DNA from 2 places in the Paenibacillus sp. FSL R7-0340 genome. Region 2 is predicted to be linked to the other one. Evidence: predicted binding sites of a transcription regulator. Region 2 holds the regulator's gene; the other holds the start of a gene.
What was found. The regulator NrdR, encoded in region 2, represses ribonucleotide reductase genes. The targets are predictions, from matches to a motif close to AACACNATATATNGTGTT.
Positions count from the first base shown of each region.

Region 1: nrdI (class Ib ribonucleoside-diphosphate reductase assembly flavoprotein NrdI) is a predicted target of NrdR. The motif match lies at 10,972-10,989, and genes of this name have one in related genera.

Region 1 is NZ_JBBOBY010000001.1:4,161,009-4,176,017, reverse strand. It holds gene MKX59_RS18255 (NAD(P)H-binding protein) at 1-904, shown strand, start outside; gene MKX59_RS18250 (class I SAM-dependent methyltransferase) at 1,027-3,135, shown strand; gene MKX59_RS18245 (GrpB family protein) at 3,226-3,765, shown strand; gene MKX59_RS18240 (hypothetical protein) at 3,788-4,441, shown strand; gene MKX59_RS18235 (VOC family protein) at 4,528-4,953, shown strand; gene MKX59_RS18230 (MarR family transcriptional regulator) at 5,114-5,587, shown strand; gene MKX59_RS18225 (MFS transporter) at 5,744-6,997, shown strand; gene nrdF (class 1b ribonucleoside-diphosphate reductase subunit beta) at 7,191-8,156, opposite strand; gene nrdE (class 1b ribonucleoside-diphosphate reductase subunit alpha) at 8,376-10,460, opposite strand; gene nrdI (class Ib ribonucleoside-diphosphate reductase assembly flavoprotein NrdI) at 10,447-10,806, opposite strand; gene MKX59_RS18205 (DUF2500 domain-containing protein) at 11,163-11,495, shown strand; gene MKX59_RS18200 (GNAT family N-acetyltransferase) at 11,555-12,115, shown strand; gene MKX59_RS18195 (MFS transporter) at 12,118-13,341, shown strand; gene MKX59_RS18190 (ABC transporter substrate-binding protein) at 13,414-15,009, opposite strand, start outside.
Region 2 is NZ_JBBOBY010000001.1:4,339,500-4,354,508, reverse strand. It holds gene MKX59_RS19150 (methyl-accepting chemotaxis protein) at 1-990, shown strand, start outside; gene pstB (phosphate ABC transporter ATP-binding protein PstB) at 1,118-1,876, shown strand; gene phoU (phosphate signaling complex protein PhoU) at 1,916-2,575, shown strand; gene polA (DNA polymerase I) at 2,753-5,407, shown strand; gene mutM (DNA-formamidopyrimidine glycosylase) at 5,479-6,309, shown strand; gene MKX59_RS19125 (MntP/YtaF family protein) at 6,421-7,212, shown strand; gene coaE (dephospho-CoA kinase) at 7,224-7,820, shown strand; gene MKX59_RS19115 (lytic transglycosylase domain-containing protein) at 7,817-8,380, shown strand; gene MKX59_RS19110 (alpha/beta-type small acid-soluble spore protein) at 8,500-8,724, opposite strand; gene nrdR (transcriptional regulator NrdR) at 8,830-9,297, shown strand; tRNA gene MKX59_RS19100 (tRNA-Ala) at 9,428-9,503, shown strand; tRNA gene MKX59_RS19095 (tRNA-Lys) at 9,516-9,588, shown strand; gene MKX59_RS19090 (alpha/beta hydrolase family protein) at 9,733-10,737, opposite strand; gene MKX59_RS19085 (GNAT family N-acetyltransferase) at 10,734-11,384, opposite strand; gene MKX59_RS19080 (helix-turn-helix domain-containing protein) at 11,402-12,157, opposite strand; gene MKX59_RS19075 (radical SAM/SPASM domain-containing protein) at 12,387-13,265, shown strand; gene MKX59_RS19070 (TetR/AcrR family transcriptional regulator) at 13,409-13,975, opposite strand; gene lpdA (dihydrolipoyl dehydrogenase) at 14,172-15,009, shown strand, end outside.

The DNA of each region.
Region 1 (15,009 bases), 180 kb from region 2:
GATTCTGCCTCGTTGGACCCGAACCAAGACCCACCCGATTGCATTGGAGGATATTTTGAATGCGCTGGATCGGAGCATCGGCAACCGCACTCTTGATGAACAAATTATAGACGTAGGCGGGCCGGAGGTTATGACATATAGAGAAATGATGCAAAGAACAGCGGAAATAATGGATAAAAAGCGTCGCTTTTTTAATGTGCCGTTGCTGACGATCAAACTGTCCCGCCTTTGGGTTACCCTAGTGACTGGAGCCTCCAAAGAGATGGCTTATCCGCTGATTGAAAGCTTGGCTCATCCGATGGTGGCGCAACGGAAACATAAGATTCAAGGCATCAGCGATGGGAAGATTTCCTTTGACAAAGCAGCTCGAACCTCACTCGAGCAGGAAGAAGAATATCGGCATAAGAAGAATTCCCATAGCAAGTCCAAAAAGCCGTTAAAGTCAGCAATTCGATCATTAAAATCTGATGTACGCTCGGTGCAACGGATCAAACTCCCGCCTGGTAAGGATGCAACATGGGCCGGGGAGCGCTATTTGGCCTGGCTTCCGGTCTTTGCAAAACCTTGGGTTCGTGTCGAGACACGGGGCCCGGATACTTATCAGTTGTATCTCTTGGGTAGTCGAAAGCCGTTGTTAGAAATGATTTATGACCGTGCGCAGAGCACCTCTGAGTTTGCACTCTATCGAATCACAGGTGGCACTTTTGCCACTGTAAAGGAAGACCATCGCGGCAGGCTTGAGTTCCTGCAAATTCCCGGTACAAATATTTGCGTCGTAGCCATTCATGATTATGTGCCATCGCTGCCTTGGTTTATTTATAAATATACACAGGCCAAAGTGCATTTGGGGGTTATGTATGCGTTTGGCAAGTATGTCAAGCGGTTGATTGATACAAATGTTTAATATTTTCCACGAGATGGAAGCTACAAATGTATGGTAAAGTGTAATATATACAAGGTTTTATCCAAATGTCCTATCCAAAGTCTCCTGTGCATACCGAATCCGAATCACACGAGGTGAGAAAAATGCTGCAATCGTTAAAAGCCATTGCTAATTACAGGAAAGAAAATGATCTGGCCTGGGATACACCGACTTGGTTAAAGCTGCTTGTTTCGGCTGAGGAGCGTATTGTAAATTTGGAACGCATTCGATCTATAGGTGAGTTAAAGGATGCCAATCCTGTACTGGATTACGTGGAGCGTACGTTGCTTATTTTGGACGGACTTCCATTGTCATTCTGGGTTAAAGAGCTACTGGAGGATGTATTGGTGTGGTCTGAGACAGCCAAAGGAGGTACAGTCCGCGAACGGCTACGCTGGCAGCATGAGGGCATTAATTTATTTGTACATAATATCGGCTCCTCCCAACTGTATGTCAGACAGGCCCAAGCGGAGTCCCCTGCGTACCCGCGCAATAGCATGACCCGAATTCTGATTGAGACGCATGGATTGATCGGGCAATATATACGGGGAGAAATTCCTTTTGCGGAAAATCGACTGCTGCTTGAAATTACTCGTAAGGGCTGGCTGAGCTCTGAGGAACTGGAGCTTGTTTTACGGGCCCTGAACGAGTGTATTATCGCCGGGGTAGAACCTGCATTATGGGACCAAGTACGCAGTGAAGTAGAGCAGCTGATCGGCTGGATTGCATGGGATAACGCACCTGTAGTCTGGAGTGTAAAGGAGCGACTGGAGAGATTACGGTCGGTTTCAATTCATGAAGGAGAGCCGTTCGAGCAGGCTTACACAGAACTAGAGCGGGAGTTGAATGTAGAGAAGGCGCTGGCTCCGTTGGAGAATCGGACACTTTGGTATGTAGAATCAGCTTTGCAGGATTTTTCACTTCAAGAACTGGTAAAGGTATTCTTACTCACATTGAGGGATGGGACGGGGCAGGAACAGCCTGCGACCGTTCGCCATATCAGTTTCGAATCGCTTATGAATACGATGTATTATGACTATCGTGGTGTCAAGAAAATTAACGTATATAAAAAACGAATGATAGAAAAATATTTAAGTGCACTGTCCTGGCAGGACATCTCAAAAGGGAAACGGAAGCATAATCCTCATTTGAGTGTGATCGTGGAGCATAAAGAGGAGCTGCCGAGTACTGTATTTTTTAATTTTGTATTTTCATCTGCGGCTGAGAAACTAATCGATTTTTGTATTGAAGCAGAAAAAACGCCTCTGTATGACAAAGCAGTCCTGCTGCTGTTCGATCTGTTCGGATTACGGCGTGATGCTTATGATCGCTTTCACAATGAGGAAACATATCTTACAGATATGAACCAGACCGTAGATTACAAAAGGGTCATTTTGGATTATGTGACGGGAACCCGCATACTGGATATTGGACCCGGCGGGGGCGTGCTACTGGATCTGATCGAACAGGAAAGACCAGATGCGAAGCCATTAGGTCTTGATATTTCTGTGAATGTCATTGAGGCACTTAAACGTAAAAAGCAATTGGAGCGCCATCGTTGGGATGTCATCAAAGGAGATGCGCTTCGGTTGGAGGAATATGTGGAAACGGGGAGCATGGACACGGTCATCTTCTCTTCGATTCTTCACGAGCTCTATTCCTACATCGAACGAGATGGAATTCGGTTCAATCCACAAACGGTGGAGGATGCTTTGCAGAGCGCCTATCGTGTGCTTGCACCCGGCGGGCGTATCATCATTCGTGACGGTATTATGACCGAACCAGTAGAGCAGCGCAGACGAATTCGATTCTTGGAGCCGGATGGAATGGAATGGCTGATGCGGTATGCGCAAGATTTTGCGGGACGCCACATTGAAATAGAGCGTGTGGGTGAGCATGAGGCTGTTTTGCCAGTGAACGATGCGATGGAATTTCTATATACCTATACATGGGGGGCGGAAGCCTATGTACATGAAGTGCAGGAGCAGTTTGGTTATTTTACCCCGTCACAGTATGAAGAGTGTATCCGTAACACACTTGGATCACAAGCGATTATCCGGGTGAGCCGCCACTATTTACAGGAGGGCTATGCCGAGGCGCTGTCCAGCCGTGTTGAGTTCATGGATGAGCAGGGCCAGCGGGTTCCTTTGCCAGACAGTACCTGTCTGATCGTGATTGAGAAGCCGAATAATAGGGCTGGAATTGCTGAATGATTTTTAATTTGAACAAGAGAATGCCTTCTGATTTGTGCCAAGCACGATTGGAAGGCATTTTTTAGAAAGCTAGTGGAGGTGTGTTCATGTATGTCCTCGCAGGTGGAAATATCCGGGTATGACCCGCAGTGGGCTGAAGAGTATATGCAAGAGCAAAGGAAAATTGTAGAGGCTCTCAAAGATGTATGTGTCGGCATAGAGCATATCGGTAGTACGTCCGTTCCTAATCTGGGAGCCAAGCCTATTATTGATATTATGGTTGGAGTAGAAGAGTTGGCAAGTCTTCAATCCGAACATCGAGAGCGTCTACAAGGGTTTCAATATGAATATGTATATAAGCCTGATTTTCCAGAGAGAGCTTTCTTTCGCCGTGGAGAATGGGGAGCTGGGACTCATCACTTGCATATTTACAAGTATAAAGGTGAGCATTGGGAAAACCATCTATTGTTCAGAGATTACTTAAAAGCGCATCCTGATAGCCTACGAGCGTATGATACTTTAAAAAAAGATTTGGCGTACCAATTCAAATATGACCGTGCAGCGTATACCGAAGCCAAAGGACCATTCATTCGGCAGGTGGTTGAGCGAGCGAAGCTTGAAAGATATAGGCAGGGACAGATGAATTCTTAGTACGCATGGACAAGGTGGAGGAATGATGAAGAATATGATGCTTGATGCACAGGTAACGCCGAATGGTTTAATAGATAGAATGATGCTGCTGTCAGCGCTGGACATTATATTGTCTCCAGAAGATTGGTTACGCACGTATCGTATGCAGTCTGAATGGTCTGGTGATGTATGCCTGGGTGAGGTGAACAACGGCGCGGGAGATACGATTCATATGCTATGGACGCGTGGAGGTGTGCTGTTGAAGGGTTTTGACCACGAATCTCCTGTAAGTCCTCATGCGAGAGACGAATATGAGGTCTGGCCGGGCATGTACGACGGTGTGCCTGATGATATGATGGAGCTCTTGGAAGACGAAGCCCTGGAGAAGGAGGACGTTACCTTTTGTATGTGGAGGGAAGCGGAAGATAAGGAGTGGCGTATGGGCAATGCGAACATTCCCGAGGCGTATGACGATGGCTCATCCTTTTTGCTGGGGAAAATTATAGTTACACCGGAGGAATATCAGGATTGGGCTGAAAGTTACTATGAGTTGCCGATTTCTCTAGGGGTGGTAAGCCAGATTTTCAACGGCGTTCCGGTCACTGCACAGATGATCTCTGCGCTTCATCCACAGCGTAACGTTACGGAAGCGATAAAGGAGCTAAAGCAGCTTGGCGTTCAGGTGCATGAAATCTAAGAATACAGATTTGTTTTTCTTGACAAGTTTTGTATATAATACAGGAGAAATGGCTGGGTAATCACCTTGAATTAAAGGTGTTGAAGATGTCCAAACGTTTGATTCCTTACATCACGATGGATGGAAATGCAAAAGAAGCAATCGAATTTTATGAAGAGGCATTGGATGCTCAACTGCTTTTTATTCAAACCTTTGGGGAAATGCCGGAAAACCCCGATTTTCCCATTCCCGCAGAGGTCAAGGAACGTGTGGGACATGCTACCCTTAAAGTGGGTGAGACAGAGCTCATGTTTTCTGATACCTTTCCCGGATCACCGTTTAGCAGCGGGAATCAGGTGAGTATCTGTATTACAACCGATAGTGTGGAGCAAGCTCAAAAAATGTTTGATGCTCTACAGCAAGGAGGACAGGTGGGAATGCCTTTGCAGGAAACCCATTTTAGTCCCGCTTATGGGAATGTAACAGACAAGTTTGGTGTCACCTTTCAAATGTTCACAGAGGCTCGGTCTTAAGAAATGGAAAACGGCTCGATTCCGCTACTTTAGCGATCTGGCCGTTTTTTTTACGTATAGTTCAATTCCTAGAATAAATAATGATTTTATTATTGTTGAAATAGAAACAAAAATATATTATATTATGTTGTTAATGCACCAACGGGTGGGAGGACAGGCCATGAACAAAGAAGAACAGGTCATAATGGGTTTCAGGGACTTATATAACAAGATGGTTTGGCTTAATAAGGATAAGATGGAAGACAGTCTTAAGGGTTATAAGTCTTCTGAAGTACATTGCATCGAATACATTGAAAGAAATGTAGATTCCAACGTGACAAAACTTGCGGAGTCCCTTTATATGACTAGCGGTGCCATAAGTAAAATAACTAAGAAGCTCATAAAAAAAGGCATTATCGAAAGCTACCAGAAGCCGGATAACAAGAAAGAGATCTATTTTCGGCTTACGGAGCAAGGGAAAGTAATCTATAAAATCCATGAGGACCTGCATAAAGAGTTTCAAGAGCGAGATAAAGCCGTATTTGAGCAGGTAACCGAGGAACAATTTGATAGTATGCTTAACTTCGTGGAAAAGTATAATAGGCATTTGGATGCAGAAATAAAGAAACAGGGTATAGATATTAAGTCGGAATAAATTTGAATAATGAAAATCAAACCACAGGCAGCCGGGCTCTATTGAGAACGGGCTGCATTTTTTTTGTTATTATTTTGTTGCCGAGGAAGCAAAATTGTGATACGATATTTTTTGCTTCCTAGGAAATAAAAACATAGATTTTGAGGGGAGAATTTAATGTTCAAATTTAGATCACACAATGAACAGAACACAGAACAAACCGTAGATAAACACGCTTTAATATTCGGTCTTATCTCTGTGTTTCTTTGCGGAATAGGCTTCAGTATCATAGCACCTGTCGTCCCATTCTTAGTACAGCCTTATATAAGCAATCCGGGAGAACAAGCTATCGTTGTCACGCTGCTGACCTCTGTTTATGCATTCTGCGTGTTTTTTGCGGCTCCCGTGCTTGGAGCTCTGAGTGACAAATATGGCCGTCGTCCATTGCTCTTAGTATGCCTTTTGGGTTCCGCAATCGGGTACTTGGTTTTTGGCATAGGAGGAGCTTTATGGGTACTATTTGCGGGACGCATAATAGAGGGTATAACAGGTGGGAGCATAAGCACGATCTTCGCCTATTTTGCAGACATCATTCCTCCAGAACAGAGAACCAAATACTTTGGATGGGTGAGTGCGGTTGTAGGTGTAGGCACTGTCATTGGCCCAACTGTAGGCGGATTACTCGCCAAGTTTGATTATTCTGTACCCATGTATTTTGGAGCAATCATAACTTTAGTGAATGTTATATATGGGTTCTTTTTTATGCCTGAGAGCCTTGACAAGAAACATAGACTGAAAGAAATTACTTCTGTAAGACTTAATCCATTCATACAGCTTGCAAACCTGCTTTCCATGAAAAACTTAAACAGGCTACTTATCTCAGCGTTCTTACTTTGGATACCCAACGGATCTTTACAGGCAGTTTTTTCACAATTTACAATGGATACTTTTAGTTGGAAGCCTACACTAATCGGACTTATGTTCTCAATTGTGGGTGTCCAAGACATTATCTCACAAGGTTTCATCATGCCAAAGCTTTTGAGAAAACTTAGTGATAAACAGATAGCCATTCTTGGAATGGTTTCGGAGATTATAGGCTATAGTCTTATTGCAGCCTCGGCATTGTTCTCATTCTATCCTCTTTTTATCGCTGGAATGTTTATATTTGGTTTTGGTGATTCGATCTTTGGGCCTTCATTCAATGGGATGCTCTCCAAGTCTGTCGATTCTAGTGAACAAGGAAGGATTCAAGGAGGTAGTCAATCTATTCAGGCTTTAGCAAGAATGATTGGGCCTATCATTGGAGGTCAAATCTATGTGTCACTTGGTCATGCCGCACCCGCTTTTATGGGTATGATCCTTATAGCAGCGGCAATACCAGTTTTATATAAGCGAACGCAAGTAAATGAGGATTTTGCAAAAATCCCATAAGCGACTTCCAATGAACAAGATATAGATCGAAATGGTTTAGTTCGTCTATATCTTGTTCATTGGAGCGACTGGAATCGAATTTTGCAAAATCCTGAAATATGTAAACTATCTACTTTGTTTACAGTCTGAGCCATCCGCATGCGGACGGCTCTTCATAGTATCACCTTGCTAAATTAATTTCACGTATTTGTACTTATACGCCAAAATTAAAATCATCATCTGTCAGCGGCTCTACATTCATCGCCCGCACATAGCCGTTTCCTTTTTTAGAAAAGAAATCATGCTGCTTAGTGTGGGTGCTGATGCCGTTGAATACAATGGGATTAACTTCTTCTTCTTCAAACAGTGGATCAAAGCCCAAGTTCATCATGGCCTTGTTGGCGTTGTAGCGCAAAAAGACTTTCACATCGTCTACGAGTCCAATAGGAGTGTAAATTTGCTCGGTGTATTGTTCCTCGTTATTGTGCAAGTAGCGGAGCAAGCCTACCAGCGTCTGGTAAAGATCACGTTGTTCTTCCTCGGCCAATTCTGCATAAATCTCCTGTGCCAGTACACCTACGTACACACCGTGAATACTTTCATCCCGCAGGATCAAATCGATAATTTCTCCACTGCATGTCAGCTTGCCCTGGCCCGCCAGATAAAGAGGGTAGAAGAAGCCGCTATAAAATAAATAGCTTTCTAACAGCACCGACGCTGCCATCGCAAGATACAGGTCTTTGGGTGTGTGGATATTCATATAATACTGACGAATGGTTTCTGCCTTGGTTTGGAGATGTGGATTTTCTTCCACCCAGCGGAATACACCGTCAATTTCTTCCGTGGAAGCTAGCGTTGTAAAGATGCTACTGTACGACTTGGCATGAATTTGTTCCATCATCGCCATAAAGCTTAGTACGGCTTTGCGTTGCAGTCCGTCCACATGCTCCATAATTTGCGGCATACCCACGCCGCCTTGAATGGTATCCAGTAGCGTCAATCCGCCCAGCACCTTCATGTAGGCTTCTTTTTCGATATCACTGAGGGTTACCCAGGACATTTTATCGTCAGACAACGGGATTTCATCATCCGTCCAAAATTGCATAATGTTCTGGTTCCAGAACATCAGTGTGAAATCATCGTCCGAGCGATTCCAGTTTACAGCTTGTATACCTGTCATTGTTAGCATTCTCCCTTCAGCTTGCGAGATTCCCTGGAAACACATATTGAAATAGTGCAGGCGAATCATCGTATGCTTGACATACGGAAGCTGTATCCGCGAGGGTCTTGTCCAGTCCCGTAAAGGTCTGAACCACACGCTGGATACAGCTTCTAATGCAAAGCATCCATATCTATTCAAAATCTAATTTTTATACTACAGCTTGTTACCATTTATGCTTTAGATGGAGCAGGTGAGGCACTCTTCCACAGACAGCTTTTTGGTGCGTGTGTAGTATAACGATTTAAGTCCTTTGTGTGCGGCGTACAGATAACAACGTGCTAACTGACGCGTAGTCACGTCACTGTTCACATGAAGCACGGTCGAAATTCCTTGGTCCACGTGCGGCTGGATTTCTGCAATCAGATCAAGCACTTTGAACTGATCCATTTGATAAGCGGATTTATAGAAGAACACGTTATCCTTTTGCAAATAAGGCATTGGATAGTAGGTCGTCGAATTGGCATAGGTACGGGTTTCAATCTGCTCAACAATCGGCATGACGCTGGATGTTGCATTTTGAATGTACGAAATGCTAGCAGTCGGCGCAATTGCCATACGATAGGCGTGGTACAGGCCATTTTTCATCACATCTGCTTTTAATTTGTCCCAGTCCGCTGAAGTCGGAACATAGATGCCTTTGAACAACTCTTGCACACGTGCAGTTGTCGGACGATAATCTGTGTTCAGGTATCGGTCAAAATATACGCCTGTCGCATAATCCGATTCCTCAAATCCATAAAAGCTTTGTCCAGATGCTTTCGCGATTTCCATACTCTTTTCGATGGAATGATAGTTCATCGTCATGAAGAAGGTACGGACAAAGTCTTTTGCTTCATTGCTTTCATACGCAATTTTGTTTTTGGCAAAGTAGCCGTGCAGATTCATAACACCCAGACCGACGGAGTGCATTTCACGGTTCGCTTTCGCAACACCTGGTGCATTAGCTACTTGGGTCATATCGCTGACTGAGGTGAGCGCGATCATACCCTCATGAACGGATTCGCGAATTTTACCATGTTCCATCACATTTACAATGTTCAGAGAAGCCAGATTACAGCTCACGTCCCGGCGGATAGTATCCTGTTGTCCGTAATCTGTAATTTCGGAAGTTTCCTGCAACTGGAAGATTTCCGTGCATAGGTTCGACATCTTGACTTGACCCACGTTTTTAAGAGCATGTGCCTGGTTCGCGTTACTTTTGTTCATGATATATGGATAACCAGACTCCAACTGAATCATGGCAATTTTCGTCAGCATGTCACGTGCGCTCATCGCTATTTTTTTCTTCACCCGATCGTCAGCAAGCAGCGTGTCGTACATTTCATCCAAATCCATGTCGTCCAGATGCGTTCCATAGGCTTTGAACACACTGTAAGGAGCAAATACATGCAGCGGTTCATTATCTTGAGCCAGCTTGTAAAAGCGGTTTGGCACCAGCAATCCAATAGAAAGTGTCTTGAGACGTACTCTTTCGTCAGCATTGATTTTTTTGCTATCCAGGAACTCAAGCACGTCCCATCCGAAAATGTTGTAATAGGCTGCGCCAGAACCTTTACGTTGTCCCATTTGATCTGCGTAGGAGAAGCCGTCTTCCATCAGCTTCAGCACAGGCATTATGCCTTTTGCTGCGCCTTCTACACCCTTAATCGCTTCACCGCGTGCCCGCAGCTTCGACAGGTTAACGGCAACACCGCCGCCAATTTTGGACAACTGCATGCAAGTGTTCAGCACATAGTTGATTGAGTTCAGGGAGTCGTCCATTTCGAGCAGGAAGCAGGATACCAATTCCCCACGGCGGCTTTTGCCTGCATTCAGGAAGGTTGGTGTCGCTGGCTGGAGACGTTGCTCCATCATCGAGCAGGACAACAGGCGTGCCGTATCGGCGTTACCGCGTCCTAAATGCAGCGCGACAGCAGCAACCCGGTCAGGGTAATGTTCCAGATAGACTTTACGGTCGTTACTCTTCATTGCATAGTCAGTATAAAACTTCGATGCTGCCATATAGGAAGGAAATTTAAAATTATAGCTATGAGTGATATGGAAAATATCATTAATTTCGTCAGCCGTGTAGCTGTTATAGAAATTTTCGTAATAATCATTCTCAATCATATACAGCACTTGAGCGGCTGTGTCAGCAAACTTCAAACTCCGTTCCTGAACTTCCTTCATAAATTCCGCTACAGCCTCTTGGTCCTTTTCCAATTGGAAAAAGCCGTCTGTATCGCGTTTCATCAACATGTTGTTCAATTCAATATGCCGCAACTCGGCTCACCTCCTGTTTAAAACGTTCTACATCTCCGAACGTTCCAGATAATTCAAATTTACTAATTACGGGGACATTATAGTGGTCGGAAATCAAATCCGCACTTTTGGCAAATTTCTCACCCCAGTTACGGTTGCCGCTTGCAGCTACACCAACAAGGTTTTGTGCATTTTTTTTCAAAAAGGAAGATACCCTCTCAGGTATCTGCCCAAACCCGGTTGTATATGTAATAAGTACGTAAGGTTCTTCTATAGTCATTTGCTCCTCAATCTGAACCGCTGGAAGCTTGAGCTTGTTTATAAATCTTTTTACATTGCCGGTCTTGGAATCATATGCAATCAGCATGGTATGCAACCTCCTTAAACAATTAACGAAAAAAGAAAACGGCATTGCCCGAGATCCATCATAGCTGGAAACCCTTGCTGGCTGTGCCATTTAAAATTTTTGACTCTATATTTACATGTATTTTCATACCCGTATCTTCAAGATATCGGGCATAAATACGTTTTTTACACTATATTTAGAGTACATTCTCTATTTTATATCTATATATAGTTTTGTCAATCGGTCTAGAAGGGATCAGCGGACCCAGATCGGGTATAAGTCCAAGCGGGGTGCGGAAAAGAGCGAAAGAACTTTTTTTTCGTAAGTATGTTAAAAAAGTATTGGAGTTTTTGAGGGTGAAGATGTACGATTTGTCAATGGGCAATAGAATGGAAAATTTACATTTTACTGTAGAAAGGATGAAGCTGATGGGAATTGTCAAAACGATAGGAGCGGGCCTGTCCAATCAAGCAGCCGAACGGGTACAACGTTCATGTAAGGTTGTGGATAAACGGACGAGAGTGCGTGGGGGATCAGGCGATTTTTCAGCTTCGACATATTATTATATCACCTTTGAGTTTGACGGGGGTGAGCGTATGGAGCTGGAGGTGAAGGATACAGACTTTGGTATGATTGTGATCGGGAATCGTGGGGAGCTTCATTATAAAGGTACACGTTTTCTGGAGTTTGTGAGAGTAATGGAAGCGTAAAGGTGTTGGCGGGGAGTTAGTATTGCCAAAACAGATACATAATTGGAGGGAAGATTAAGATGCCGCATATCATTGGAAAACGAATAGTATTGAGAGAATACCGTCAAGAAGATATACCAGCTATCCGAAAATGGGTCAATGACCCGGAAATCACACGTGGTTTAAGCGACGTGTTTATCTACCCGCATTCACAGGTGAATAGCGAATCCTTTGTGCAGATGATGATTGACGGCAACCCCGAGATCAAAGGTTTTGTCATTGCGCATAAAGACACACTGGACTATATCGGACAACTGGATTTATTCAAAATCAACTGGGTAAATCGGCACGCCACCCTTGGTGTTGTGATCGGGCGTGACGGTGACCTGGGCAAAGGCTACGGACGGGAAGCGATCCGGCTGTTACAAAAATTTGCATTTCATACGCTGAACCTGCATCGGCTGGAGTTGGAGGTCTATGCGTTCAATGAACGTGCACACCGTTGCTATTTGGCATGCGGCTTCAAGGAGGAAGGTCGGCTACGGGAAAAGCTATTCAGGGAAGGGCAATACTATGACATTATTCAGATGGGGATTTTGCGAAGTGAATATGAGGCTGCACAGCAAGCGACGGAATCCTGAGAGTGCAACCTCATAAGCTATATTACTCCGTCAGCTTTCTTCAATTTTTTATGAGTGAAATCACGGGGACTACGCTCATCCTTTTTTTATTAGCTAAAGGACTTTCTCTGCAGAGTGCCAACTTCTTACTGGTTGTATTCTTTGTAAGTATTTTTCTGTTTGAGATACCCACGGGGGCTATTGCAGACAAGTATGGAAGAAAAATTTCTGTTATTTTGGGACTTTGTTGTTTTCTAGTCTATAGTGTGTTGTTCGTTTGGACAGATCAAATCGGGGTGCTTGTGTTTGCGCAAGTCTTTGGAGGTCTGGCTATATGTTTACAATCAGGTTCGTTGGAATCATGGGTTGTGGAAAATAGTGATAAGCCCATGGAAGTTCTTTTTACAACCTCTAACAGTATACAGTACATTTCGGGATTTATTTGTGGTCTGTTGGGGGCCTTCCTCGCAACTTTTAACTATTCACTTCCATGGGCGGCTAGTATTTTATCTATTATTGTATGCATTTTTCTATGTTTCTTTTATATGGATGAGGAGAATGTTGCACATCGAAAGACGTCTAATACTCGCATTAAAACGATTATCGGAGAAAGTGTCCGTATCGGTTTTGAAAATAAGTCTATCTGGATTGTGTTTATGATTGGCTTATTTATCAGCTTTTCGAACTCGGCGGGGAATACATTCCAACAGCCACGTCTGGTTGGCCTTTCTGAACAAGGGATTTGGATTATGGGGTTTATCAAGGCAGGGTATTCACTATGTATGACTTTGGGAAGTTACCTGGTTCGAAAGCTAGGCGCACGATTCAGTGATGTACATATACTTATGTATGCCTGCGGCATGATTGGGATATGGCTCATTTTAGCCGGTGCGTTCAACACATTTTATCCTGTGCTGCTTACCTTTTTGATCTATGAAATTGGGCGCGGCATGTACCCGGTTGCCAAACAAATTTTTCTGAACAAAAGAATCTCTAATGAGTATCGTTCTACACTACTATCTCTGGATTCTGCGATTTCACAATTAGGCATGTGCATAGGTTTAATCGTGACAGGGATCATCAGTCGTAATTTTACGGATTTGTCTTCCGATCAAACACCTATTCAAATATCTTGGGTGATGTGTGGGGGGATTGCGTTGATTCCAATCATTTTATTGTTTTACGTCAATCGTGTATCAGGGAAAAGTAATTCTTGGAAAGAAAAAGAAACCAAACAGAATATGTAATGTAAAAGTTAATGTAGAAGGGCTGAACAGCATGGTCTGTCAGCCCTGTAATATTTCATTAAAAGACAAACCCTATTTTTCGCCGTACCACAGCTTCAGCCGATTTTGGATTAGGCCAGTGTAGATTTCTTCAGCCTTTGGCACACCCGCCTGATCCAGCTCTTGGAGCATGCGGTCATACACAGCGTCGAACTGATCTGGCTTGGCGAGTACGGCCTCAGGAATCCGTTTGCGTACAATGTCCTGTGACTTCTGATAAATAACATTGTAATTCGTATTAGTCGGAACGGGCATGTTGTAGGCAGCCCCCCATTCTTTTACCGGAAAATCCTTTTCGTTCGGGAACAGGTCTTTCCACGTATGGGCTTTGTATGCCTGAAGGGACTCTTTTTCGGCTTGACTATAATTTTCGGTAATCATCTCCGGATAATTGGTTGTGTAATAGTTGCCAGAAGGGTCCTTTACGCTATCGCCGTAATGTGGCCCCCATATCCAGTACAAACCGATTCCTGACTCTCTACTAAAAGAAGCATTATCGGTGTTTTTACGTTGTTGCACATCCGCCGGAATGACACGTTTGCCGTTCTCTACATTGTAATGCTGGCCTTCAATTCCCCAATTGCGTAAAATTTGCCCTTCGTCGGAGGCCAGAAAATCCAGAAACTTGATAGCTCGCACCGGATTTTCACATGAGGTTGTAATTCCGATCCCGGATGCGGTATCGAAGCCAATGGGCTGGAGGGAATGATCCTCGTATTTCTCATTTAAAGTGACTGGAAAATGGGCGTAAGTGAATTCATCCTTACCTGCTGCCTTGAGCGCATTTTCGGCATCTTGATAGTTCCATTCCTGATCAATGAGTCCGATGACACGGCCTGCGGCGATTTTGGACTTATACTGATCACTTTTTTGCACAAAAGTATCCTTATCCAACAGTCCTTCATTGTACATATGGTTCAACCAACGGAAATATTCACGTTCTTCTGGGCGCTTGTAGTGAAGAATGGCTTTGTGTGTTTTAGGATCAATATAATATTCGCCATCGTCGGGTCCACCTGTAGCAGTAACAGCCGGGTTAGTCACTGTAATTTGAATTTTCCAGTCTTCGGCATCAAGTGATAGGGGGATGGTTCGCTGGCCATTGGTAGTAGGGTATTTGGCGACATAATCTTTAAGTGCTTTTTCAAAATCTTGAACGGTGCGGATTTTAGGATATCCAAGCTTCTTAAGTGCCTGATGCTGGATTTCGAAGCCGGCTTGTGCATCAAACGCGATGTGATCCACACCCAAATTGGTCGGGATCGTGTAGATGGCTGGATCTTCACTACTATATTTAATACGATTAAAATAGTCTCCATACACTTTCTTAATGTTAGGGCCGTATTTGTCAATGAGGTCGGTTAGGTCAATGAGTGCTCCGGCATCGACCAGCTTGCCAATGTCTGATTTGGGGTACACGAGATCTGGATACTCTCCGCTCGCTGCCATTAAAGCAAACTTTTCCTCGCCTCGGCCATTGACAGCATGTTCAGCATTTAGCGTAACGCCCGTTTTCTTGATAATTTCCTGCCCGACAGCATCCTTCATGTTGTTCCAGTTAGAGCTGGAATCACCGCCAAAGAAAGTAAATGTAATAGGGCTGGTGTCATTAGGATCTTCCTTTTCTGC
Region 2 (15,009 bases):
GCACTTATGAAAACACAGGAAGATATACCTTGTGTTATTGTTGTGGATAAAAATGATCTTCCACTGGGCATTATTATGAGAGATGCGTACAATCGCCATTTTACGGGCAGATTTGCTGCGGCGTTGTTCTATGACAAGCCTGCGGCCATATTTGCCGACCCCGATACATTAATTGTGGATTTAAAAAGCCGGGCATCGGACATTGTGGAATTGGCGATGTTGCGTGAAGAACAGCGTTTTTACGATTGTGTGTTGATTAAGGAAGGCACACGATTACTCGGCGTACTCACGATTCGTGATATCCTGTCCGTCGTGCAGCGAATGCAAAGAGAAGCGGACGAAGAGCGGGGCGATGTGATTCGGCATAGCTATGACGGAGTCCAGCGTATTCAGCTGACTGTGCTGGATGCAGCTAAAGAGGCCGATGACAGTGTGCGGCTAACCCGCTCAATGAGTGAATTATCCCGCCGTGGCAAAGTAGAATTGGAGGATGTTTTGCTCTCCTATCGTGCGGTCACGGAGCAAATGAAGCGCCAGCATGAGCAGATGACGGCGTTGACCCAATCGCTGAATGACATTGCGGGCATGGCCTCATCCATTCGTGCACTGGCAGATCAAAGCGGACTGCTGGCGATCAATGCGTCCATTGAAGCGGCGCATGCTGGCGAACACGGACGAGGCTTCCAGATTGTGTCTCAGGAGGTGAGGAATATGTCACTCCAGACGAAAGCTTTTTCCACGCAGATTACAGGCTTACTCACCCATATCGAGCAGATGCTGCGTGACACTGCTGAACTGACGGATACGAGTATGCAGCAGATTCATACAGGCTCTCAATATATTTCTGCTGGAACACAAACTTTTGCCAAACTATTGCAGGCTGTCGATGAAATTGAAGCCAAAAACAGCGAAATGTCCCATTCCGCAGAGGAAGCGGCTTTGAATGCAGCCGAAATTGCACAGGAGCTTGAACTCATGCTAAGTTCTTGATCATTTTACATACCGTTAACAAATCCACCACACTAAATTTACACACAGCTTATATAATCTTCATATTGTGCAAATCAGGTGCAATGCTTGAGGATCATAACTGCAACACGAAGGAGATCATAAATCCATGAATGATTCCGTAATCCGGATTGATAAGCTGAATTTATATTATGAGAAATTTCACGCGCTGAAACATATAAACCTCGATATTCCTGAAAAAACGGTAACTGCCTTTATCGGCCCGTCCGGCTGCGGCAAATCGACCCTGCTGCGTACGCTGAACCGGATGAATGACATGATACCGGGAACGCGTATTGAAGGCACCGTGAGTATCGCAGGTCAGGATATATACGGCGATACTATGGAAGTAGAAACTCTGCGTAAGCAGGTAGGAATGGTTTTTCAACAGCCTAACCCATTTCCCAAATCGATTTATGATAACGTGGCCTACGGCCCACGTCTGCATGGAGTTCGGCAAAAGGACAAGTTGGACGAATTGGTCGAGCAAAGCCTGCGGCAGGCGGCACTCTGGGAAGAGGTCAAGGACTTTCTGAAGCGTTCAGCTCTGAGCTTGTCCGGTGGACAACAGCAGCGGTTGTGCATTGCCCGGGCGCTTGCTGTACAGCCAGATATTTTGCTTATGGACGAGGCGACATCTGCGCTAGATCCGATCTCCACGATGAAAATTGAAGAACTGGTTCAGGAATTGCGAGACACATATACCATCGTCATGGTGACGCATAACATGCATCAGGCAGCGCGTGTGTCCGGTCGAACTGCGTTCTTTTTAAATGGTGTTGTGGTGGAAGCGGCGGATACAGAGACGATGTTTTCCACGCCGCAAGATTCACGTACAGAAGATTATATTTCAGGGCGATTTGGCTAAAGCCTACCAGATGAATATGCCAGAAGGGGTGACTTCGAAATGATACGTAGAAAAGGTTTTGATGAAGGGTTAGATGAGCTGAGAGCCGTACTGCGCGAAATGGGTGCACACGTTTCGAAGGCGCTCGATCAGGCCATTGAATGTTTGCAGACCAAAAATATAGAATTGGCTCAGCAGGTGGTCAAAAATGATGCATCCCTCAATACGCTGGAAGAGAATATTCTCGATATGGGTTCCAAGCTCATTATTACCCAGCAACCGGTAGCGAAGGATTTGCGCCGGATCATTGTTGCATTTAAAATTTCCAGTGATCTGGAACGAATGGGCGATTTGGCACTTGATATTGCCAAGGTGACACTTCGTTTGGAAGGGCAGCAGATCATTAAGCCTCTGGTGGATATTCCGCACATGGCTTCCATTGTTAAAGAAATGATAGATGATGCGATCAAATCCTATTTGGATGAAAATACAGATCTGGCCTACAAAATGGCCAAAGAGGATGATCGTGTGGATTCCATGTATAGCCACATGATCAGCGATCTGTACGCCTTTATGGTAGAAAAGCCGGCAGAGGCTTCACAAGCCATGCTGCAACTGCTTGTAGGACGATACATTGAACGAATTGGTGACCATGCTACGAATATCGGTGAAAGTACTGTATATCTCGTGACAGGGGAGAGACCAGATTTGAACCAGTAGAGCTTTCAGGTATATAGCGGTTGTTTCTGACCCAGACTTGTCTTTGAGCAAAAGGCAAATTTGGTTAGGAAGCAGCCGTTTTTTTCTGAAAAAGGAGTCTTGTATGTTAAGATAGGAAGAGGAATGCGTAAAACGTAAGAACGTTACGAATGCATTGATGAACTTGCGAGGTGCTAAATGGATAAACTCATGCTTATAGATGGTAACAGTATCATTTACCGGGCGTTTTTTGCTATGCCACCGTTAACGAATTCGAGCGGGCAGCAGACGAACGCGGTGTACGGATTTACGACGATGTTATTGCGGCTCTTGGAGGAGCACAAACCAACACATATTCTGGTTGCCTTCGATGCCGGCAAAATAACGTTTCGCCATAAAGGATACGAGGATTACAAAGGTGGACGGGAGAAAACACCGCCAGAGCTGTCTCAGCAATTTCCGTTGCTGAAAGAGCTATTGACCGCTTTCGGCATTGCCCAGTTTGAACTGGATGGCTATGAGGCGGACGATATTATAGGCACCCTGTCCAAGACAGCGGACGAAGCCGGTTTTAATGTGCTGGTCGTGACTGGGGACAAGGATATGCTCCAATTGGCCTCAGACCATGTCACAGTCGGCTTGACCCGCAAAGGGGTTACTGAGGTGGAGACGTATGGACCTGAGCAAATTCAGGAACGATATGGCCTGAAGCCGCTGCAAATTATTGATCTTAAGGGTCTGATGGGCGATACGTCGGACAATATTCCTGGTATTCCTGGCGTGGGAGAAAAAACAGCGCTCAAGCTGCTGCATCAATACGGTTCAGTCGAAGAAGTGCTGGCGCACACGAATGAGCTGAAGGGCAAAATGAAAGAACGTGTAGAGACACATGCTGATGATGCGCGAATGAGCAAAGATTTGGCGACCATTTATCGGGATGTAACGTTGGACAAGCAGCTGGAAGATGTGGCCTTCGGCGGGCTGCAAGCAGAAACGGCCGGGCCAGCTCTGGCGAAGCTGGAGTTCAAGTCCTTGCTGGAGCGTTTATCCTTTTCAGGTGAGGTTGGAAGTACTGGGGTAGACGTAGAGGAAGCCGAGGCTGACGTAACAGTGCTGGATGAGCAGCGGATTAGCGAATTGGTAGAAGTGTTGGATCGTGTGGATGTGCTGCATGTTGAGACGCATGGTGATAATCCGCATCATGCTGACATTGTAGGTCTGATATTTGCCGCAACGGGACAGCAATTTTTTATGACACTGGATGCACTGCAAAGCGATGCAGCTACACCTATTCGCGCATGGCTTGCTGACCCTGAACGCAAAAAACGCGGTCATGATCTGCATCGAACGGATTTGGCTTTACACTGGCATGGAATTGAGTTTGCAGGTGCCGAGTTTGATGTGCAACTGGCAGGGTACTTGCTGGACCCAACCGATGCAAACCAGACATTGAGCGGATTGGCAGCCAAATATGGCTTGTCTTCGATCCGTCCAGACGAAGAAGTGTTCGGCAAAGGAGCTAAATATAAAGTCCCTGACGTGGATGTACTGTCCGATCATGTGGCGCGTAAGGCAGCGGTGATTGAAGCTTTGGTGCCTGTGCAGCAGGCGGAGCTGGAAAAAACGGAAATGCACAAGCTGTTTCATGAACTGGAGATGCCGTTGTCCCGCATTTTGGCGGATATGGAGAAGCAGGGCATCTTGGTGAACGTAGAAGAACTGCGCGCTTTGGGGAAAGAATTTGAAGCCCAGATTGCAACGTTGGTGGGTGAAATCTACAGCATTGCCGGAGTAGAGTTCAATCTGAATTCACCTAAACAGCTGGGTGAGATTTTGTTTGATAAACTGGGTTTGCCTGTCATTAAAAAGACGAAAACGGGGTACTCGACCGATGCGGAGGTATTGGAAAAGCTGGCCCCCTATCATGATATTGTGCAAAATATTTTGCAGTACCGCACTATTGCCAAACTCCAATCGACGTATGTCGAAGGATTGCTGAAAGAAATTTCGGAGAAAACGGGTAAGGTGCATACGTATTTCCGGCAGACGGTTGCAGCAACTGGACGCTTGAGCAGTCAATTTCCGAATTTGCAAAACATTCCGATTCGTCTTGAAGAGGGTCGTAAAATCCGCAAAGTGTTTGTTCCGTCCGAACCGGGCTGGTCTATTTTGGCGGCAGACTACTCACAGATTGAGCTGCGGGTGCTAGCTGATATTTCGGATGATGAACGTTTGAAGGAAGCCTTTGTCCACGATATGGACATCCATACCAAGACCGCATCCGATGTGTTTGGTGTAGCAGCGGAAGATGTGGACTCCAACATGCGGCGTTCTGCGAAGGCAGTCAACTTTGGGATTGTCTATGGAATCAGTGATTATGGTCTGTCACAAAATTTGAATATTACGCGGAAGGAAGCGGCTCGCTTTATCGACCAGTATTTTGATGTGTTCCAAGGCGTTCGCCGTTACATGGATGATATTGTGAAGGATGCGAAGCGGGACGGCTACGTAAAAACGCTGTTGGAACGCAGACGCTATTTGCCGGAGATTAACGCCAGCAATTTCAACCTGCGTTCATTCGCTGAGCGTACAGCGATGAATACGCCGATTCAAGGTACCGCTGCCGATATTATCAAGTTGGCGATGGTACAGATGGATAAGGCGCTACGTGAACGTAATCTTCGCAGCAGAATGCTGCTCCAAGTACATGATGAGCTTGTGTTCGAGGTTCCGCCTGAGGAAATGGAGACGATGAAAGAGCTTGTCCCGGCTACCATGGAAGCTGCATTAAAGCTGGCTGTGCCGCTCAAAGCCGAAGTAAGCTATGGAAGCAATTGGTATGAGGCCAAGTAAGATATTTCAATGAGTAGATAGTCCCAATTTGACGCTGCTTCCGTTATAATATAGGGTGAGGTGAAGACATCATGCCGGAATTACCGGAAGTAGAAACAATTAAACGAACGCTAAACGAGCTTATCGTTGATAAACATATAGATCATGTCACCGTGAATTTACCGCGGATCATTCAACGGCCCGATGATATCCATGCTTTTGCGATGGAATTGGCCGATCACCGGATTACAGGGGTGGAGAGACGCGGAAAGTTTCTGCGGATTTTGCTGGACGGGCTGGTGTTGGTCTCCCATCTTCGAATGGAAGGGCGATATGGATTGTATTCGCAACATGATCCTGTGGAAAAGCATACCCATGTCATCTTTCATTTTAAAGATGGTACGGAGCTGCGTTATCAGGATGTGCGCCAGTTTGGCACGATGCACTTATTTCCGGCAGGACAGGATTTGCTGGAAAAGCCGCTGAACAAGCTTGGTTTGGAACCGATGGACGAGGCCTTTACACCCGAAATGCTGCGTGTCGCTGTTGGAACTCGTTCGACTTCGATCAAGGCAGCGCTGTTAAACCAGTCATATGTGGTGGGCATTGGGAATATTTATGTAGATGAATCGTTGTTTAAGGCGGGGATTCATCCAGCACAGCCAGCCAAAAGCCTAACGGATAGCCAATTTCATGTCTTGCATGAAGCTATTGTCTCCACGCTGGGTGCGTCGATTCAGGTTGGAGGCTCGTCCATTAAATCGTTCGTTAATGGACAGGGCAAAACGGGCGACTTCCAGCATCAATTGCAAATCTATGGACGTAACGCGAAGCCTTGCATTAACTGTGGCACATTGATCGAAAAATCTGTCGTAGCCGGACGTGGCACACATCATTGTCCGGTCTGCCAGCCTCTGCGCTAAACAGGCACAGTCACCCCAAGCCCATCCCTCTCATATATTGTTCCAAGTACCAATACTGCGGAGGGTTTCGGTTGTTATAAGGCCCTGCCTTCGCAATGGGAGGGAATTGGAGTGGCTAATCATTGGGGAGCCCTGCTGTTACTGGCATTTGCGCTAAGTTTGGACAGTTTCGGAGTCGGTGTTACATATGGTCTGCGCAAAATGAAAATTCCACTGTTGTCGATTGCTATCATCTCCGTATGTTCAGGTTTGGTGATTGGCATATCCATGCAATTGGGCGCATTACTATCTCGTGTCCTGTCTCCTGTATATACGACCGTTTTCGGCGCTGTCATCCTGATCTGTATCGGCTGTTACTCTTTGTTTCAAGCTCTGCACCGCAAAGAGGATTCGCTAGAGGATTCAGCGGAGGCCTCTCGGGGGCTGCTTCTTACAGAACAGACTGATCCAGTGAGCAGATCTGTTCTTGGAGAGAAGAAGAGTATAGAGGATGCTGATACAGAGGCTTTCCTTAGCTCAAGAAAAGATCTGTCGGCAGAAGCTTCTGTAGAGCAGCAGGAGCGAACGCTATTTTCTCTGGAGTTCCGCAAATGGGGACTTGTTATTCGGATTCTTCGAAGCCCGTCTGCTGCGGATATGGACCGTTCTGGCAGTATATCTGCTACCGAAGCGGTTTGGCTGGGTATTGCATTATCGGTCGATGCGTTCGGAGCGGGATTAGGGGCAGCTATGCTTGGTTTTCAGCCACTGTCTACTGCGCTGGCTATTACGTTATTCAGTGGAACATTTTTGATTGCAGGGATGAAGGCAGGCTTCTTTCTATCAGCATTTCGATTTATGAAGGCGCTGGGTGTATTGCCGGCATTATTACTGATTATGATGGGCATATTGAAGCTGTTATGAGGTGAAAGAGCATGAATATCGGATTAACCGGAGGTATTGCTACCGGAAAAAGCACCGTGTCGGCTCTTTTGGTCGCCAAAGGTGCGCTGCTGATCGACGCAGATGCCATTGCCCGGGAAGTGATGCTTCCGGGGCATCCGGTGCTGGCGGCGGTCATACAGCATTTTGGACAAGCTATAGTGAACAGTGACGGAACCCTGCACCGCAAAAAACTGGGTGAGATTGTATTCGGAGACCCTGCCCAGCGGCAGGCACTTAACGATATTACACATCCTGCTATTCGTGAGGAAATGCGACTGCGTATGGAAGCATATGAACGGGAACAGCCGGACAAGCTTGTTTTGGCAGATATCCCGTTAATGTACGAGTCCGGGCTGGAGAGCTTGTACGAGGAAATTATGGTTGTGTACGTACCACGTGATATTCAGCTCCAGCGTCTGATGCTCAGAGACGGTCTGACGGAGGAACAAGCTGGACTTCGGCTGTCCGCACAAATGGATATTGAACAAAAGAAAAACTTGGCCGATATCGTTATCGATAATAGCGGAACACAGTCTGAGACGAAACGACAAATTGATCAATTTTGGCAGCGGAAGGGACTTGCATGAATATTTTGCGAAAGAAAAGAGTCCTGCTCACTTTGTTTGTCGGGTTTGTCCTGATTCTGTTCCTCAATTCAAATTGGATGTCCTGGTTCTATCCGATTCAATATAAGGATGAGATTCGGCAGTATTCACAAACGTATGAAGTGGACCCATTTTTGGTGGCGTCTATTATCCGCGTAGAAACCAATTTTAAAACCAGTAAGCAATCGCATAAGGGTGCACTGGGGTTGATGCAGATTATGCCGAATACAGCAAATTGGATTATGGACAGCGCCCAGATTCAAAAGGTTCCGCTAGACAGTGTCAAGCACGAGCCTGGTACCAATATAGAGCTGGGAACCTGGTATTTGCATAACCTATCCATGAAGTTTCAGGATAATCCTGTAGCAATCGTAGCTGCTTACAATGCAGGGCCGGGTAAAGTTCAAGAGTGGCTCGATAAGGGAGTGTGGGATGGAAAAGAAGAGTCCATTAAGCAAATCCCTTTTGGTGAGACACGACATTATGTACAGCGGGTCATTTATTACTACAGGCAATACACGAAAATTTATAATGATTTTTAAAAGACAAGTTAATGACATGATGAGCCTTTTCGCTTTAAAATGAAAAAAAGCGCAGGACAGGCTGTTTTTAGCAGCCCGTCCATACACTTTTTCTTGTTATTTCTGCATTATTACCGCGATTATTGGTATTGACCTGCCAATTGTTGTTCGGCGATCGTTACGAGGCGTTTTGTGATGTAGCCCCCGATCGAACCGTTCTCATAGGAAGTCATGTTACCTTGGTATCCATCTTGAGGAATGCTGATACCCAGCTCTTGAGCGATCTCATATTTCATTTGCTCCAGAGCGCCGGAGGATCTGCTGACTACCAGATTGTTGGAGTTGCCATTGTTTCCTTGTGCCATTGTTGTTCACCTCCTCGCGATGTGGTAAACATATTATGATCCGTTTTGACAAAATTATTACTAAAAATCTTCGGGAATTTATTGGAAAAAGAAAGTGGTGAGATTATGAAATGTCCGTATTGTGCCTACAATGGCACAAAAGTGTTGGATTCGCGACCTGCGAATGATAACAAGTCCATCCGTCGCCGCCGTGAATGTGAGCAGTGTGCCAGGCGTTTTACCACCTTTGAAATGGTGGAGGAAACCCCACTCATGGTCATCAAAAAAGACGGCAGCCGTGAAGAGTTTAGTCGTGATAAAATGCTGCGCGGTCTCATTCGAGCCTGTGAGAAGCGCCCAGTATCCGTCGAGCAATTGGATATGATCGTATCCCAGGTGGAGAACGCTATCCGCAACACAGCAGCCACAGAAGTCGATAGTCAGCAGATCGGGGAGCTGGTCATGGAACAGCTTTACCCAGTGGATGAAGTCGCCTACGTACGTTTTGCGTCCGTCTATCGTCAGTTTAAAGACATCAATATGTTTATGAAGGAACTGAAAACATTGTTATCTAAAGATACAGCCAGCGACTGATCGCTGACTGTATCTTTCTTGGGTCAAGGTGGGAAGATGATTATATTTTTTTTATAAAAGTATTGACACAGGAATAAAAATTTTATATGATATAGAAGTCGCTTGAAACGTTGATTAACTTACTTATGATGGGGCCTTAGCTCAGCTGGGAGAGCGCATCGCTGGCAGCGATGAGGTCAGGGGTTCGATCCCCCTAGGCTCCACCAAACTTTTATTATGGACTCTTAGCTCAGTTGGTAGAGCAGTTGACTCTTAATCAATTGGTCCAGGGTTCGAGTCCCTGAGAGTCCATCCTTTTAGAAAAAACGGCAGAGATGCCGTTTTTTTGTTGTTTATAGATCTATTCCCAGTCTAACCGAGAACAGTTATGGGGTTTTCATTAGCATTTTTTCATTAGCATATCAAAAGAAGTATGGCAAAAAAGAACATCATTGTTTAACGCTGACTGACATAATCGGAAAGGGATTTGAGATACTCACCATTCACCAATTTTCTTGGGGCGAATACGGCTGTTAAGAAAGTTAGAGATTTTGAACGCGCGATTTTTTCATCCATCATGGAATGGTCGGCTTCAGGTAAATGAATCACGGACAGCAGTTCTGGAGGTATTTTCTGGCGATAGACTCGCTCGGTATCCTTTACATCAACATTAATATCTTTGCCAGCCAGAACCAAGAGTACAGGAGAATGGAAGTGACTTAATTCTTCGGTGGAATCAGACAGAAAATTTTTGCCTATAAAGCTCCATCTTTCTTTGGAAATCATATCGTCAGGATCGGCTATGCCTAGATATTCTTCATAAGAAGCATGCTTTTTCAGTAACTGTAGAACTTCTTGATCGTAGTTCAATGTCTTTTGAATTTCTTGCGGAGTAGCTCCTTCTTGTTCCATTTCTTTTCTGGTATTAAATTGTCCTTGGGAAATCCAGTTCACGGCAGGCGATACAAGGATGCTGAATGCAATACCATGCTCCTCTTTAACGATCTTCGGAATGACCCATCCTGCTTGACTGGCTCCCCATAGGCCGATTTTTTGCTTATCAATCATCGGTAAGCTTCTTGCCCAGTCTATTGCATATCGGATCTCCTGTGCGCGGTCCTCCATGCTTTGGTCGAGCCAATTGCCAGGAGCGCTGTTAATACCGGGCTTATTCAGTGACAGGGAGGCATAACCCTTGGAAGCGAACTTTTCCCACAGTGGTTTGTATCCATCATCATATGTGTCATTAATAGGACCATCCCCATGGACAAAAACAACCAATCCAACCTTTCCCGAGTAGTTCTTAGGCAAAGCTAATGTACCTGTTAACAGCCCTTTAGGTGTCTTAATTTGTATTTTTTCTTCTGTCATCTTGTAGGAATTTTGATATAGAACAATTAGTATCAAGGCAACAGCCAGAGTTGCCGCAATACCAAAAGTAAGCTTGAATGTTTTTTTCAACGATGCTCTCTCCTCGAATGCAGGTTCTCTTTCCAACTCATCAGATACCATACAGGCTCCTTGAACCAAAAATGCCGTAACCCATTATACTTGGATTGTTCTACTTCAAACGCCAGTTTGTGATACAAACGGATAGCCCCTTGGTTCTTATGCGCTACATGAAGCGTCAATGCATGAAACCCAGATTCAACCGTAAATTGCTGTGCGAAAGCTAGAAGACGGCGCCCTATTCCCTGGTTACGATGACTTGAACGAATTGCCAAATGATCAATGTAACACTCATTTGCAGCGGGGGTATACTCCAGCGCATGCATACCTGTCAAAAATTTAAATACATTGAAGCAACCAAACTGTTTTAGGAGCGGAGCTAAAGAAATGGGATTTGTTTCAGGAAGTGAAGAGGAGGGTGCCTTCCATTTGAGGGAAAGAACACCGACAACATCTTCGTTCTCTTTGGCTACAAATTGTTTCATAGATGAAGAATAAGGATTTTGAACCCAAACCTGCATTAACAACTTCTGTATATCTTGCTCCTCCAGTGTAACAAGAGATTGGAATTTTGCTTTAAACGATTCGACTAAAAGACTGCAAACAGCTTCATGGTCTTGTTTCTGGTATGCGACAATGTCAAAGGATTTTGCACTCATTTAACGCCCTCCAAGATTTATTCTACTTTAACCTGAATTTCGTATTGCAGCTTGTTGTTGTCGAACATCGAAAGATAAGATTTTTCTACTAGAACAATCTTGCTTTGGCAGTTATATTGGTGATGAGCTACATATCGTTCCATTTGTTTAATTTCATAATCAATCTCTGGTTCTTCAATGACGGAAAGATGCTTATAAAGATAGTTGCCCTCTTCCAGAATATAGTCAGCCACATCCGCCGTTTCATAACATAGCTTCGCCTGTCCAGCATCAGACAAGTAATGCAGGTCATTTTCAAATAATCGAGGTGGGGCAGGGCGGTGTTCAAATAGGTTACCGGCAGTGAGCTCTTGACCATTCTCCAATGCAAACCATAGCTTTAAATGACGGGGAGCTAATCGTTTGACCTGATACTCATCGTCCTGCTGGGTCCGATTATTATGTTCTTCTAACACTTTGTGAATAAACTGTTCATGCATCTTCAAGTTAGCTATTTCGGCCTGTACCTTCTGCAACGAATGCTCTAAAAGCTGGTTATAGTCATCGGCAGCATAGGAAGTCATACATTCTTGAATCTGACCGACAGGGACATTTAATTTGCGTAATAATAAAATATGCGAAAGCTGATAAATCTCATGAAGCCCGTACATTCGATATTGATTTTCTTCTGTATGTGATGGATACAGGACTCCCTTTTCTTCAAAATATCGCAGTTGATGTACAGATACATTCATGAGCTGAGCAAGCTGGCTGATCGTAATGTGTTCTTTCAATGACAGGACTCCTTACTGATAGTTGAATAACTCCACTATAAACCTTAGGTCAGACCTAGGGTCAATAGAAAATATCAAATCAAATCTTGGATAGGCGTATGTGTCGAGCATTTGATGCCCACACCAAGGGGGAGACTGGAGAGTTTACCTGTCGGTGATAACCCGTTATAATCATAAGATTAGTGAGCATAAACAAGATGCTCCGGATGAAGGTTAGAATGGGGAAATCATGTTGAAAACTTTTAAAAAGGTATACATTGAGATAACGAGCATTTGCAATCTCGCATGCAGTTTTTGTCCTCAAACACAGCGTGTCAAAAAATTTATTGATCCGGAAGTCTTTCGAAATGTGCTTGATCAGGTCAAACCACATACGGATTACATCTATTTGCATGTAAAAGGAGAGCCGTTGCTCCATCCGAAAATTGATCTTTTGCTGGAAAGTGCTCATGAGAAAGGCTTGAAGGTCAATATAACCACCAATGGTACCTTGCTGCCGAAGACCGGACATAAGCTGCTTGGGCAACCAGCGCTGCGTCAGATGAACTTCTCTCTCCACAGTTTTGACGGGCATGAAGGCTCCGTGGATCGAGAAGGATATTTGGGTAATATTTTCACGTTTGTAAGAGAAGCGGTGAAACACAATGTCATTATTTCGTTCCGTCTCTGGAACTTGACTGAAGATAATTTGACTAATGTGCAGCGTCAGCGCAACCGGGAAACACTTGAACGACTGGAGCAAGAATTTGGACTGGACTATCGGATTGAGGAAAAGGTGATACCAGGCAGTGGGGTCAAAATCGCACCAAACGTTTATTTGAATCAAGACCATGAATTTGAATGGCCGAGCCTCAGTGCCCCCGAAGATGACGGAAAAGGCTTTTGCCATGCACTCCGTAGCCAAGCGGCGGTATTGGTGGATGGAACGGTGGTCCCTTGCTGTCTGGATGGAGAAGGTGTCATTAATTTAGGTAACGTGCATGAGCAATCTTTTTCCGACATTGTGGAAGGGGAGCGTGCAAACCGTCTGTACTTCGGGTTTTCTAAGAGAGAAGCGGTAGAAGAGTTATGCCGAAAATGCGGGTACCGCAAACGATTTGGAACATAACGGAGATTTGGCAGGTGGAGACTTCGAATCTCTGACAAATCGTTACCTCCGTTTTGAGTTTAGATTCTTAGGAAAAATCCGCTAAACATCAAGGATTTCTTGGTGTTTAGCGGATTTTTTGCATACGTAAAACATACTTACATTCAACTATTAACCAGCGCTTTGGCATACTGTTTGCCTGCCGAGAGAAGGCTGTCACTCAGTTTAGGATCATTAACAGAACGTGCAAGCACAAGAGAACCAACCATACTACTGAACAATGCACTGCCCTTGGACTGATCCATTCCCCCCAAATTGGAGATAAACGTAATCATTCTTTCCAGCTCCTGCGTGAATATCTGCCGGATTTCTTCGGAAGAACGGGCTATTTCTACGGAAAGGGCAGGAATAATACAGCCTATTTCTGTTCGGTCACGGTGATGGGTGCTTAAATAGTAATCGATGACAACATTAATTTTAGGATCTTGCTTTTCTTGGTCAACGGCCTCCTGAAGCAGTGCGAGGGTATCACTGACGGCATAGCGACAGGCTTCGGCGACTAGCTGTTCTTTGTTATCAAAGTGTGAATAAAACCCGCCGTGAGTTAATCCTGCCCCTTTCATAATAAAGGGCACACTTACATCTTGAATACCGTTGGCACGGAAAGCTTGGGCAGCACTTTCAACGATCTTACTCCGCACTTTCATCTTATGGCCTTTTGGATAAGGCATTGTAATCACTCCACGGGTTCATAATGCTAACTTCAAAATATTATAATCATCATAATAAAACGTGTCAATTTGTCTTCCTATAACGACAACTTCAGAAAGGCTGATCAAGACTATTGACGCTTTTAAAATATGATGATTATAATATATTATAATCATCATATTTTAAATCATGCCATTTTAACAGGAGGTATTAGTTATGAGCAAGCTTGAATCTGTAGAAACACTGGTCATTGGATCAGGGCCAGGAGGTTATGTGGCAGCATTGCGTTCTTCTCAGCTTGGAATGAAAACGGCGATTGTTGAACGCAGTCAGCTAGGTGGAGTGTGCACGCATGTGGGCTGCATTCCATCCAAAGCTTTGATTGCCGAAGCACATCGCTATGAGATACTCAGGCAGGTAAATCAGGCAGATGTAGCGATGTCATTCGTGAATGCTCAGGCTTTCAAACAGGGGATTGTGAATAAGCAGGCAGGCGGAGTTGGCTTTTTAATGAAAACGGCGGGTGTGAGCATTCTGGAAGGGGAGGCAAGTTTGGTTGATGGGCATACAGCCATCATCAATCAAAATGGAGCGGAACAAACGATATCCTTTAAGTATGCCATATTGGCAACCGGCTCCCGTCCAATCGAGCTGAAAGCATTTCCGTTTGGCGGACGTATTTTGTCCTCTACAGAGGCGCTTTCGCTTCCAGCGGTTCCGTCCAGCCTGATCGTGATAGGTGGTGGATATATTGGCGTTGAGCTTGGACAAATGTATGCCAAATTTGGAACAAAGGTAATGATTCTGGAGGGAGGGGAACGGGTGCTGCCGGGATTTGAGACGGACCTTGTGGCCCCTGTTGTTAAGCAATTGAAAACAGATGGTGCAAGCATCGTAACTGGGGCGATAGCCGAAAAAGTCGTGCAGAATACGGATACTATTACGCTGCATTATTCAAAAGATCAAGAGCAGCATCATGTCACCGCTGAGTTTGTATTAGTTACTGTAGGCAGAAAACCGAATACGGATGGCAGATTAGGATTGGAGCACATTG